One region of the Thalassospira sp. NFXS8 genome, then DNA from elsewhere that is predicted to be linked to it. Evidence: predicted binding sites of a transcription regulator. Region 1 holds the regulator's gene; each other region holds the start of a gene.
The links. Region 1 encodes PhoB, which activates phosphate uptake and scavenging genes when phosphate is short. Its sites were predicted from a motif close to TNTCATAAAACTGTCA; they were not measured.

Region 2: J4E05_RS07285 (diacylglycerol/lipid kinase family protein) is a predicted target of PhoB. The motif match lies at 1,751-1,766, and genes of this name have one in related genera.
Region 3: J4E05_RS15210 (CYTH and CHAD domain-containing protein) is a predicted target of PhoB. The motif match lies at 1,166-1,181, and genes of this name have one in related genera.

What each region holds. Positions count from the first base shown of each region.
Region 1 covers NZ_JAGEMF010000002.1:775,035-779,418, forward strand. Annotated here, with positions in the region: gene pstB (phosphate ABC transporter ATP-binding protein PstB) at 1-663, shown strand, start outside; gene phoU (phosphate signaling complex protein PhoU) at 684-1,415, shown strand; gene phoB (phosphate regulon transcriptional regulator PhoB) at 1,420-2,118, shown strand; gene J4E05_RS12700 (cation:proton antiporter domain-containing protein) at 2,236-4,044, opposite strand.
Region 2 covers NZ_JAGEMF010000001.1:1,601,342-1,605,725, forward strand. Annotated here, with positions in the region: gene J4E05_RS07280 (methyl-accepting chemotaxis protein) at 1-614, shown strand, start outside; gene J4E05_RS07285 (diacylglycerol/lipid kinase family protein) at 782-1,735, opposite strand; gene J4E05_RS07290 (UDP-2,3-diacylglucosamine diphosphatase) at 1,939-2,874, shown strand; gene J4E05_RS07295 (glycosyltransferase family 4 protein) at 2,871-4,010, shown strand; gene J4E05_RS07300 (BUD32 family EKC/KEOPS complex subunit) at 4,013-4,384, opposite strand, start outside.
Region 3 covers NZ_JAGEMF010000002.1:1,341,252-1,345,635, forward strand. Annotated here, with positions in the region: gene J4E05_RS15195 (ribonuclease E/G) at 1-458, shown strand, start outside; gene J4E05_RS15200 (DNA gyrase inhibitor YacG) at 462-680, shown strand; tRNA gene J4E05_RS15205 (tRNA-Phe) at 785-860, shown strand; gene J4E05_RS15210 (CYTH and CHAD domain-containing protein) at 1,318-2,874, shown strand; gene J4E05_RS15215 (cryptochrome/photolyase family protein) at 2,983-4,384, opposite strand, start outside.

The sequences.
Region 1 (4,384 bases):
ACCGCGCTGATCGGCCCGTCGGGCTGTGGTAAATCGACGTTTTTGCGGTGCCTGAACCGCATGAACGACACCATTGATGGCGTGTCCATCAACGGCAAGGTTACTCTTGATGACCGCGATATCTACGACAAGGTTATTGATGTGGTGCAGTTGCGTGCCCGCATCGGCATGGTGTTTCAAAAACCGAACCCGTTTCCAAAATCGATTTTCGATAACGTGGCCTATGGCCCGCGTATTCATGGTCTGGTCAATTCCCGCGATGAACTTGACGAAATCGTCATGACTTCGCTGGAAAAGGCTGGCCTGCTTAAAGAAGTCAAAGACCGTTTGGCATCGCCTGCCACCGGTCTTTCCGGGGGGCAGCAGCAACGCCTGTGCATTGCCCGTGCCGTTGCGGTCAGCCCCGAAGTTATTTTGATGGATGAACCCTGTTCCGCGCTTGATCCGATCGCGACCGCCAAGGTCGAGGAACTGATCGACGAGCTGCGTTCGAACTACACAATTGTCATCGTCACTCACTCCATGCAGCAGGCCGCGCGTGTGTCGCAGCGCACGGCTTTTTTCCACCTGGGTAAACTGGTGGAAGTCGGCGAAACGGACCAAATTTTTACCAACCCGCGAGACGAACGCACCAAAGGCTATATCACTGGGCGCTTCGGCTAAGCCGGGCAGGAGGTAATACGATGAGAAAAGAAGAAAGCCATATCGTCAGTTCATTTGACGATGAACTGACACGGTTGAACAATATCATTTCGCAAATGGGCGGTTTGGCCGAAAGCCAGCTGATTTCGGCCATTCGCGCCATTTCAAAACGCGATTCCGAACTGGCCGAACAGGTCATTGTTTCGGACCTGCGGATTGATAAGCTAGAACAGGAAGTGCAGGATTTTGCTGTACGTGTTCTGGCCCTGCGTCAGCCGATGGCCGATGATTTGCGACAGGTCGTTACGGCATTGAAACTGTCGAACGATCTCGAACGCATTGGCGATCTGGCCAAGAACATTGCCAAACGCGCACAGGTTCTTAACCAGATGGCGCCGATCCGCCCGGTTCAGGTTATTCCCAACATGGCGCGCCTGGCCCAGGAAATCATCAAGGACGTTCTGGACGCCTATATCGAAAACGATGCCGAAAAGGCCCAGCGCGTTTGGGCGCGGGACCAGGAAGTGGACGATATGTACAATTCGCTGTTCCGCGAATTGCTGACCTATATGATGGAAGATCCGCGCAACATTACCGCATCGACCCATCTTTTGTTCATTGCCAAAAACATTGAACGTATTGGCGATCATGCCACCAACATCGCTGAAACGATCTATTACCGGATCAAGGGTGAAGATTTGCCCGTTGATGGCCGTCCGAAAAATGACGCTGCCAATTTTGCTGTGATTGAACCCAACGAGGCAGGGGAATAACAGGATGGATCCTACGGTTCTTATTGTCGAGGATGAAGCCGCCATCGTTACGATGTTGCGCTATAACCTTGAACGCGAAGGCATGAATGTTGTCGAAGCCGGTGATGGCGACGAAGCCTTGAAAATCATGGCTGAAACCCATGTTGATCTGGTTTTGCTCGACTGGATGTTGCCGGTCATGTCGGGGATCGAGGTGTGCCGCCAGATCCGCCGGAAACCGGAAAGCCGGGATTTGCCGGTGATTATGGTGACCGCACGCGGCGAAGAAGGCGACCGTATTCGTGGCCTTGATACCGGTGCCGATGACTACGTGACCAAGCCCTTTGCCATTGGCGAATTGCTGGCCCGTATCCGTGCGCTTTTGCGTCGGTCGGGTCCGGCGCAACCACAGGGGCAGTTGATCTATTCTGATATCGAAATGGATTTGGCCGCGCACCGGGTTAACCGCAGTGGCAAACCGATCCATCTGGGGCCGACAGAATTTCGCCTGTTGCGGTATTTTCTGGAACATCCGGGGCGGGTTTTCTCGCGCGAACAGTTACTTAACGCCGTTTGGGGGCCGAATATCTATGTCGAAACCCGCACGGTAGATGTGCATATTCGCCGTCTGCGCAAAGCATTGAACGATGTTAAAGGCACCAAGGACGTTATTCGGACTGTTCGTGCGGCGGGCTATGCCCTTGACGATGATGCCGCTGCGTAACCGGCATTTTTATTTAAGTAAATTGTGACAGAATTTCGCAATTTACACTGAAATTACAAGGCCCTGTCACATGACAGGGCCTTGTTTTATACAATATTGAAATATTGTCGCCCTTCGTTATGGCTTTTCGCCGGACAGGGGGGCGGAAGCGGTGGTTTTGGCCGTCGCCGTTGCGGGTGCCGTAGATGGCGCACTGATCGGTTTTGTGGCGCTGCCGGGTGAATGTGATGGCGCGCGTGGTGCCAGTTCGTTCATCAGCAGCATGTCGGCACGGCGGAATTTGGCAATTTCGGTATCAATTTCATCCTGGGGGACATCGCAGGCTGATAATACATGGTCTGACAGGCGCAGGCCGGTTTCCAACACTTCGGGGATGGCGGCATTGGCACCGCTGCGGGCCAATGCGCCGATATGGGAAATGTCCTGGGCGCGGGCGAAAATTTTTAAATGCGGGTAATGCTGGCGCAGCAAGGCCACGGTTTTTTCGGTTTCATGCGGGGTGCCCATGGCAACGGCGGCCACATGGGCTTGATCGGTATGGGCCGCCCGAAAACTTTCCGGACGCGAGCCATCGGCAAAATAAACCGGTAATCCTTCGGCACGGCCCCGTGCAACTTGCTGGGCGTCGGATTCCAGCACGATAAAGGGAATATTCCGGGTTTTTAACAAACGCGCCAAAACGCGGCCAACGCGGCCACAGCCAATAATCAGCACATGATGTTCAACCCCTTCGGTGTGGCTTTCAATTTCACCAAGCTGGTCGGTTTCGCGCGGGTGCAGGATATCTTCCAGCTTTTTGCCCAGGCTGATCAGGCTGGGTGTTACGGCCATGGAAATGGCAACAATCGGCACAAGAATGGCGGCAAGATCGGGTGTGATGGCACCGTTTTGGGCGGCCAGTGTAAACATGACAAAGGCAAATTCGCCGCCGCCCGCAAGCCCCATTGCAATGCGGATCGAAACGGCACGGTCAAACCGTGTTGCCAGCGACAGTACAAACAGGATTGCGGCCTTGATCAACAGCAGGGCCGCCACGCCCAAAATCACCGTGATCGCGTGATTGTAAACCACCCCGATATCGACCGACATGCCAACTGACATGAAAAACAGCGATAGAAACACCCCGCGAAACGGGGCAATGTCGGCTTCGATCTGGTGGCGAAATTCGGTTTCGGCCAACATGACGCCGGCAATAAACGCGCCCAGCGCCATGGAAAGACCTGCCATTTCGGTCAGGGTGCTGGCAGCCAGCACCGCAAACAGGGTGCCAATGGCAAACAGTTCGGGGTTGTGCAGGGCGGCAATGGCGCGAAACATCGGACGTAATAAATACCGCCCCGCCAGCAATAAAAGGGCAACCGCACCAAACCCGGCCAGAATACTGACCCACGGGCTGGTGGTACTGGTGGTGTTGCCCGCCGCCTGCACCATGATCAAAAACGGTCCGACCGACACGTCTTGCAACAGCAAAACCGCCAATGCAGCCCGGCCAAAACGGGTATGTAACTGACGTTCATCGGATAATTGCTTAAGAATGATTGCCGTTGATGACAGGGCCAGCGCGCCAGCAATGACCAACGCCGCGGGCAGGGGTAAATCAATGGCCACCAGGGCGATAAAGCCGACGCCCAGCGTCACCAGAATTTGCAATACGCCAAGGGCGGCAAATTTGCCGCCAATCACGCGCAACCGTTCGCGCGACAGCTCCAGCCCGATCATGAACAGCAAGAACACCACGCCCAGTTCGGCAACGGTGGAAATATCCCTGTTGCTGGGAATAAGCCCCAATCCGAAAGGGCCGATCACCAACCCGCCCACCAGAAACCCGATAATCGAATTGGCCCGCAAACGCTGGGCAAGGGGCACTGCAATCACGGCAGCGCTTAAAATCAGGAACAGCTCGAACAGCACATTGCTATGAGGCATGAATGATCTTCCAGGGTCGTTAAATTCGCGGCCAGTCAACAAACGGTCCCGGTTGCGTGCAGCATAGCAAAACGGGGTGAAAAAACGATGTAAATCTGGTTTTTACGGTGTGTGTTTGCGTGGGAAAGTTGCTTTTAGGCATGGGTTTATAAAGGTTTTCAAGATGGTTTTACGATGTCGGCGGGGCATTGCGCCCGATATTGTCCAGGTTCTGGTTCGGCATTTTCAAGTGTTGGTCGGCGATGTTTCAATTTCAATGAGCGGGGCTGGAAAACCGGTTTCTGGCAGGAGAAAAAGGTCACATTCCGTTTGACGCATTGTGTTTTTAAAGATGTGCCAT
Region 2 (4,384 bases), on a different contig from region 1:
TTGGTGAACAGGTTTCAAATTCGTCTGATGTGACACAAATGGCCGTCGAAAAAGGCCTCGAAACCCAAAAAACCGCCGAAAGCCTGGTCGAATCGGTTCAAAAAATCGGTGAAGTCGTTAATCTTATTCAGGATATTGCCGCCCAAACCAACCTTCTGGCCCTGAACGCCACCATCGAGGCCGCCCGCGCCGGAGATGCCGGCAAAGGCTTTGCCGTGGTGGCATCCGAAGTAAAAAATCTGGCCACTCAAACGGCAAAGGCAACGGATAACATTACCAGCCATATCGCCGAAGTTCAAAATGTCACTCAGACCACGGTCGATGCCATTCGCGATATTTCCGATGTCATTTCACGCACCCGCGAAACATCGTCCTCAATTTCATCGTCTGTTGAGGAACAAAACGCCGCCACCGAGGAAATTGCCCGCAATATTGCCCAGGCCTCGGCTGGCACACACGATGTTTCCGCTGCGATATCGCAAGTCAGCGAAGCCGCGAACGAAGGCGGAGCTGCAGCAGGGCAGGTTTTATCAAGCGCACGCGAGCTTTCAACCTCGGCCGAAAATTTACGCCGCGAGGTCGATAACTTCATTGCCAAGGTCCGCGCAGGTTAGGGCAAAATCAGGCCCGACACAGGGCTACGCACATAATCGAAAAAACCGGACCGTAGCAGTACGGAAAAGACCATCAATATCGGGGAACATGACAGGGACTGTTTGCGACAAAAGCAGATGTCATGTTTCCTGTCAGGCCACCTGCCGCCGCCCCAGATGAAATGTGACTATTGGGCGGTACCGGCTATTTTTAGCGGCTCGGCCTGCGTGGAAGAGGACCCTGCGGTGACCCCGGGATAGGCGCGAGGCACCATCAGCCGCACCGGATAGGGCGACAGGCTGATTTCACAGGGCATTTGCCCGGCACTTTCCCCGTCGATCTGCACGGGGGCGGGGCCACAATGGCTGGTGATTGTTAACCGTTCGGTGCGGATCACGCTGACGTCGGATTGGCGAAAAAGGCGGTTCATTGTTAAGGCTAGCCCATAGCGTGCGGTTGCCAGGCTGCCGCTGGCGGGCATTAAAACCACATCCAGTTTGTTATCGGTCAGGCTGGCCTGCGGCGAAATGATAAACTTGCCGCCATAATGGCTGGCATGGGTGGCAACCACCCCGGCCACCCGGTATTGGTCACGACCGATATTAACCTCAAAATCGCGATGGCGGGGAAAGGCAATATTGCGCAGCCCTTCAAGCACATAGGCCCCCTTGCCAATCAGCCGTTTTAATTTCAGCGATACATTTGCCACCGTGTCGGCATCGGCACCGATACCGACCATCAGAAAAAACGCACGCCCGTTTACCAAACCGGGCCGCACCCAGACATGAACCGGGTCGTTGATATAGCTGGCAACCGCCCGCGTATTTACGCCCAGCCCAACTTCCACAGCCAGCACATTTGCCGTTCCCAACGGAATGATTCCCAATGGCGGAACGTCGTGACCCTCGATTTGCGCATCAAGCAAACCATTCAAGGCCTCGTTTAACGATCCATCACCACCCGCGACATATAACCGCCGCCCGGCGCGTACCCGCTTTGCCAGTTCTCGGGCATGACCGGGATGAGTTGTTTGTAATAATTCAACTTTTACCCCTGCCCGCTGAAGTATAGATGACAAAAACCGCTGTTTGTTACCACCGGCACGCGGGTTGAAAATAATCGTGATGCCATCATCAGACATGAAACAAATATTACCTGTAATAAAAATGAAAAATAGTTTCTTTACCCCCTTATACAAAAGTAAACATGTAACAAAATCCTTTCAATACTGATAAATTTATGTGAACGGGTTATGTGTTCGCTCTTTTTGTTTTATTCAGATAGTGGTCGAGCCCAATAAAACGGTGCCTGACCATCCTTTGAATGGGGACATGGAGGGCAACGATGACAGCAATGAACACGAAACCGCATTACCGCACGGTGTGGATTTCTGATGTACATCTGGGAACACGCGGTTGCCAAGCAGAATTGCTGGTAGATTTTTTAAATGAAGTCACGGCCGATACCTACTACCTGGTCGGCGACATCATTGATGGCTGGCGACTGAAAAAAAGCTGGTACTGGCCGGAAAGCCACCATGCCGTCATCACCAACATCATGGAAAAGGCCAAAAATGGTGCGAAGGTTATCTTCGTGCCTGGCAACCATGATGAATTTGCCCGTGAATTTGTCGATATGACATTTGGTCATGTCGATGTCCGCATGAACGACATTCACACCACCGCCGATGGCAAACGCCTGCTGGTCATACATGGCGACGAATTTGACGGGGTTGTCAAATATGCCCGCTGGCTCGCCTATCTGGGCGACACGGCCTATAACCTTGCCATCATGCTGAACCGGTATTTCAACGCTGCCCGGCGCAAACTGGGTTACGGCTACTGGTCGCTATCGGCGTATCTTAAAAACCGGGTTAAAAACGCGGTTCAGTTCATTTGCGACTTTGAAACCGCCGTGGCCCACGCCGCAACCAAACGCAAGGTTGACGGGGTGGTTTGCGGCCATATTCACCACGCCGAAAAACGCATGATCGGCAAGGTTCTGTATTGCAATGACGGCGACTGGGTTGAAAGTTGCACCGCCCTTGTCGAACACAGGGATGGCGAGCTTGAATTGCTGCACTGGGCTGAAATGCGCAATATGGCGATGTCCTATATTGGCCCGCCCGATGCCAACAGCAGCACCCCGGCAAGCCTGGGCCTGGGACGGTTAATGTCCCTGTTTCGAAGTGCCACACCACAATCCACGTCCGCACATTCGGGGAAAGGCCGCGCTTCGGGCGCGCAAACGCAAAACACCCCCATGGGAAAAACAGCATGAGAATTCTGATTGTCAGCGATGCCTGGCGCCCGCAAGTCAATGGCGTTGTCAGAACGCTGGAAACCGTGCGTGACGAACTGATTGCCGACGGACACGACGTTCGCGTCATTTCGCCCGATCAGTTTACAACCATTCCCTGCCCGACTTACCCGGAAATCCGGCTGGCCATTTTTGCCCGGCGCAAATTGTCGCGCATGATTGACGCGATGCAACCTGTTGCCATTCATATTTCAACCGAAGGCCCCCTTGGCCAGGCGGCGCGGGCCTATTGCCTGAAACGTAAATTACCGTTTTCAACCGCCTATCATACCCGGTTCCCCGAATATCTTCACGCGCGGACCAAATTGCCGCTTTCCATTTCCTATCGCGGGATGCGCCGTTTTCATGGCAAATCACAATCGGTAATGGTCGCCACAGATTCCCTGCGCGATGAACTGACCCAATGGGGGTTTGACAATTTGCAAATCTGGTCACGCGGGGTGGATTTATCGCTGTTTCACCCGCGTGAACATGCCAGCTTTGGCGATTTTCCAAAACCACACTGGCTGTTTGTTGGCCGGGTCGCAGTCGAAAAAAATATCGGCCATTTTCTAAACCTTGACCTGCCCGGCACCAAATTTGTCGTCGGGGACGGCCCCCAGCTAAACGAATTGAAACAAAAACATCCCCAGGCGCAGTTTCTGGGCAAAAAAACCGGCGAAAGCCTGGCTGTTGCCTTTGCCTCGGCCGATGTTTTTGTCTTTCCCAGCAAAACAGATACCTTCGGACTGGTCATTCTTGAAGCCCTGGCATCGGGCACACCGGTTGCCGTTTTCCCGGTGCAAGGCCCTGCCGACATTGTACGCGGCACCAAGGCAGGCGCCATCAACGACGATTTGCGCCAGGCCGCCCTTGATGCCTTAAAACTGAACCGCGCCGATGCCCGCGCCCTGGCTGAAAAATATAGCTGGCATCATTCGGCTCAGCAGTTTTTGCACAACCTTGCCCCGTTTTCGGGCGGGTTTAATGGCGAAGTCGCCGCCAGAATTACCCTTTCCGAAGGCCTGGGCACCGGCACGGCACAAGATAGCCCCCTCATCGCAGGAGCGACAAGCGCCCCGCAAAGCGATATTCCGCAACCCCAGCCTGCCCAATAATTTTATTGGATTGTGCTGTTGTTGCTATTTTCACCAATGCGCGGGTTGCCCGCAAGTGACCCGACATCGCGATACAGGGTTTGATATGTTTGCAACGCGGTAATGGCATCGGTGCCCAGCCAGCGGCGGAACAATAGCAGCAATAAATAGACCGGGAAAATCCGATGCAGCACCGTTGCCAGTGGCCGCAAGGGCGCTGCATTGCGACCTGCATGCAACTGATATTTATGCCATCCCAGTTGTAAAAGATCGGGCCGTTTTTTTATTTCACGCTGGATTGAAAACAAAAACAGCAAAACGTCACGTGCCTGCGCATCGGCGATCGGCATGCATCCTTCCGGGTCTTCTTCAAAATCGATAAACCCGGTGCTGCC
Region 3 (4,384 bases), 570 kb from region 1:
TACGCAATATTGGCGGTTTGGTGGTGATCGACCCGATCCGAATGCCGGGCCGGGCCGCCCGTGATGCGTTTGAAGCAGCCTTGCGAACCCGGTTTGGCGCCGAAATGGATGGTGCGGTGCAAATGGGCGGTTTCACCCGGTTAGGTTTATATGAGCTGACGCGCCAGCGCAGCGGGGCCGATTTGGCATCGCTGATGTTTGATAAAGGTGGTTCGTTAACCCAATGGGGCGTGCCCAGGCACGAAGCAGCCAAAAACACCGTTTTGCGTGGCATTGCAGGTGCCTTGCGCCATCAGCCGATGGGGCAATGTTGCTTGCGCCTGCATCCGGTTATCGCCCGGATGTTTAACGAACAGGAAAATTGCCAGCGTATTTTAACCGACCTGTTTGGTGTGTTGCCGCAACGGGTGGCAGATGCCGATCTGGCACTGGATCAATATGTGATTGAAAGGGTTTAGGGTATGGCAGGTAAAATGACGGCATCGGGAACCAGCAAGGCGCAATCGAAGATTACGGAATGTGCGATGTGTGGCGCCCCGGTGGTGGAAAAATACAAACCGTTCTGTTCAAAACGCTGTGCGGATCTGGATTTGGGCAAATGGCTGAACGCCAGCTATGCCGTCCCCGCGACCGAGCCGCCAGAGTATCTTGAAGACCTTGAAGATGAAGACGAATTTTAAGTTCAAAAAAAATGCGAAAACAGGCTGGACAAGGTGAAAGCCAGCTTGTATAACCCCGCTCGTTCCGCAGGGAACGCTTCCGGAAACGGAAACGCTTCAAGGTTGCCCGGATAGCTCAGTTGGTAGAGCAGTGGACTGAAAATCCGCGTGTCGGTGGTTCGAATCCGCCTCCGGGCACCACTTGAAGATCAAAACAAACCTGGCTTTGGCCGGGTTTTTTTGTGCCTTTTTTCAGGGTCAATTTCCACAATACTTTATTCTTTTGCAACGGTGCATCTGTTTGCAAGAATCCGCCATTCGGGATTTGTCGTAGCCCGGCCTGTTTTTTGTCCTGCGTAAAACAGGGTAGAAAATGTGCGAAACAGACCGGAGTCGTGACTGTATGAACATGACTTGGCCGGGTTCGATATTCAGATGAACATCGTACTTCACATACCGGTGTTTTGGCGTAAAAATGCTTGCATTTCCGCGATTTACCCTGATTTTTACAGGAATATTACAAAGAATTGATGCATGTATGAGCGATATCATTTCAAATTGCTGAAATATGTTTCACGATAGAATAGCTGTTTGAGCGAACCGTGTGATGCGGCGTTAGACGCTTGATCAGAAACAGGTTGCATTAGAAGGATCCGGCATGGCGGAGAAACAGATCGAGATCGAGCTAAAGATGCGGATCGATCCGAAGCATGTGAATCGTCTTAAACAAGCGCCGGTTCTGCGCGAAGTAAAAGAAGGGCGGCGTTTATCGACAACGCAACTGGTGTCGATCTATTACGATACGCCGAAATTATCGCTGTCACGCAAAGGGCTTGCGATTCGGGTGCGAAAAAAAGGTGCCACCGGATGGGAGCAAACGGTTAAGGCATCCAACGGACTGCGCGCCGCCCTGCCAGAGCGACAGGAATGGACGGTCGAGCTTGAAAACGGTGAACTTGATCTGTCAAAATTCAGCGATCAGGACGTTCTCGCCTTGCTCGACAAGATGGTTAAAAGCAAGAAAATCGAACGCATTTTTGAAACCGATCTTGCGCGCACCAGCGTTGATCTGGGGTATCGGGATGCGGTGATGGAACTGGCAATTGACCAGGGTGTGGTGCGTGCCGGAAACCGCGAATCCCCGATTTCCGAAGTTGAACTGGAATTAAAGGAAGGCCACCCTGCCACCTTGTTTGACCTGGCGCTGGAATTGCAGCGCACCGTGCCGCTGTATTTAAGTTTGCGTTCCAAGGCATCACGCGGTCGGTCGCTTTATTTTGATGAACAGCCAACATTTTATCGTGCCGATCCGGTTGGTTTGCAGGCCGATATGAGTGCGGAAGAAGCCTTTCGCGCGGTGATTGCCCAGGGTGTAACCATGATTTTGGGCAACGAAGTCTGTGTGCGCAAAGACCTGCACCCCGAAGGGTGCCATCAGATGCGCGTCGGAATGCGCAGGTTGCGTGTTGCCTTTAGCCTGTTTCGCCATAACCTGCCGGCGGGCGAAGCTGTTTTAATTCGCCGCCTGTTAAAATCCTGCGCCAAGGGGCTGGATGCCTTGCGCGACTGGGACGTGTTTTTGGACGAAACTCTGCCGACCATTGAGCTGCGGTTTCCTGACAAAACCGAACACGGCCCGAATGCCGAATTGCGCAAAGCCGCCGAAGGGCAGCGTGCGCTGGCCTTCAAGGTCGCAATTGCAATGCTGGAATCGTCAGATTATCAGCAACTTTGTTTGCTGCTTGGTGCATGGTCGAGCTATTCGCGCTGGGCATCGGGGGCCAGTGCGGCACAAATGCGAGCCATGTCCGCCCCGATTGGCGAACTGGCCGCATCACTTTTGGAAAAAGCGCGCAAGCGCATGGCCCGTCGCGGCGATAATTTGACCGAACTTAGCATCACCGGCCTGCATGCCTGGCGGCTGGATGTAAAACAGATGCGTTATGCCTGTGATTTTTTCTATGAAATCTATGGCGGTAAATCGGTTAAAAAATTTCGCAGCAGCCTGGCCGAATTGCAGGATATTCTGGGTCAGTTAAATGATGCTGCCGTTGCCGAAGCCAGACTATCGGTACTGCAACCTGACCTTGATGCCGCAGGTTTGATCGGCGTCGGGCGAATTGCGGGCTGGTATGGCGCGCGGGCTGATTACCGGTTACAGGGAATAGCCGCCGCATGGAAAGCCTTTGATAAACAAAAGCCGTTTTGGCGTTAAAGAACCCCTGATTTTGGCTGTTTGCGGTGTCTGGTTCCGCTAAACCGGCAATTCATCCCGGTCCTGTCAGATTGCGACAGGCCGGGTAGGGGTCAAAGCACTTTTCCTTTACTGCGTATCGTCCCCGGTGCTGGCGGCTTTCATGTCGCGATAGGCATTCATGGCGCGGTCGCGCCCCCCTTTTAAATCGACAATCGGTTCGGGGTATGTGTGCCCGAGTTTAACACCCGCCCCGTGCAGGATAAGGGCAGGGGCCTCCCACGGTTTATGGATGTGGGTGTTTGGCAATTCGCGAAGTTCCGGCACCCACCGGCGCACATAATCGCCGTTTGAATCAAATTTTTCACCCTGTAAAACCGGGTTGAAAATGCGAAAATACGGTGCTGCATCTGCCCCGCTACCGCCAATCCATTGCCATGAAAACGGGTCCGCCGCCGGGCAGGCATCGACCAGGGTGTCATCAAACCATTCCAGCCCATGGTGCCAGTGTTGCAACAAATGTTTGACCAGCAACGACCCGACAATCATGCGGACCCGGTTATGCATATAGCCGGTATGCCAAAGTTCGCGCATGCCGGCATCCACAATCGGGTAACCGGTTTGCCCGCGTTGCCATGCCTTCAGGTCGGCTTTGTCGTCGCGCCACGGGAAGTGGGCAAATTGCGCCTGCAGGGGGGTGTGGCGCAAATCATCGGCATGAAACAGCACATGATGGGCAAATTCGCGCCAGCCCAGTTCGGATAAAAATTTTGATGCAGTTTTGCCGTGCCCGGGCTCGGCTTCGGCATGGTGGGTTAGCGCGTGCCATATTTCACGCGGGCTGATTTCACCAAAACGTAAATGCGGGGAAAGTTCGGATGTTACCAAATGATCAGGTCGGTCGCGCAGGTCAGCATAATCCACCAGGCGATCGTCGATAAAGTCATGTAATTTCTGGCGGGCGGATTTTTCACCAGGGGTAAATCGCTCGGCCAGTCCGCCTGCCCAATTTACCGGCACGGGCGACAGGTCGAGGTCACTCAGCGCCATCGCGTCATCTGGCGTGATGCCCGATAACGGCATGTTTTTGGGTGCCGGTTTGGGCTGCCGGGGTGGCGGCATTTTCAGGCAGGCCCGCCAGAAGGGGGAAAACACTTTAAACGATGTGCCCGCGCCGGTTTTGACTTCCCAGGGCTCAAACAGCAAGTGGCTGTTAAAACTGTCGCACAGCAGGTTTAAAGTATCGCGACAATGGTTTTTAAGGGCAGTATCGCGTTTGACCGATTGCGGGTCATAGCAGCGATTCCAGAATATCGCCGCGACATCGTGGTCATGGCATAGTTTTGAAAGGGTCTGTTTTGCATTTTGGCGAAACAGATGCAGGATTTTACCCGGCGTTTGCGGCGCAGGCTGATCGCCTAGCGTGGCGATGGCCATTTCAAGTTCGGTCAGGCTTTTTTCCAGCCACCAGCGTGTCGCACCACCTAGCTGGTTTTCCATAACGTCATCAAGAATATAAACGGGCAGAACA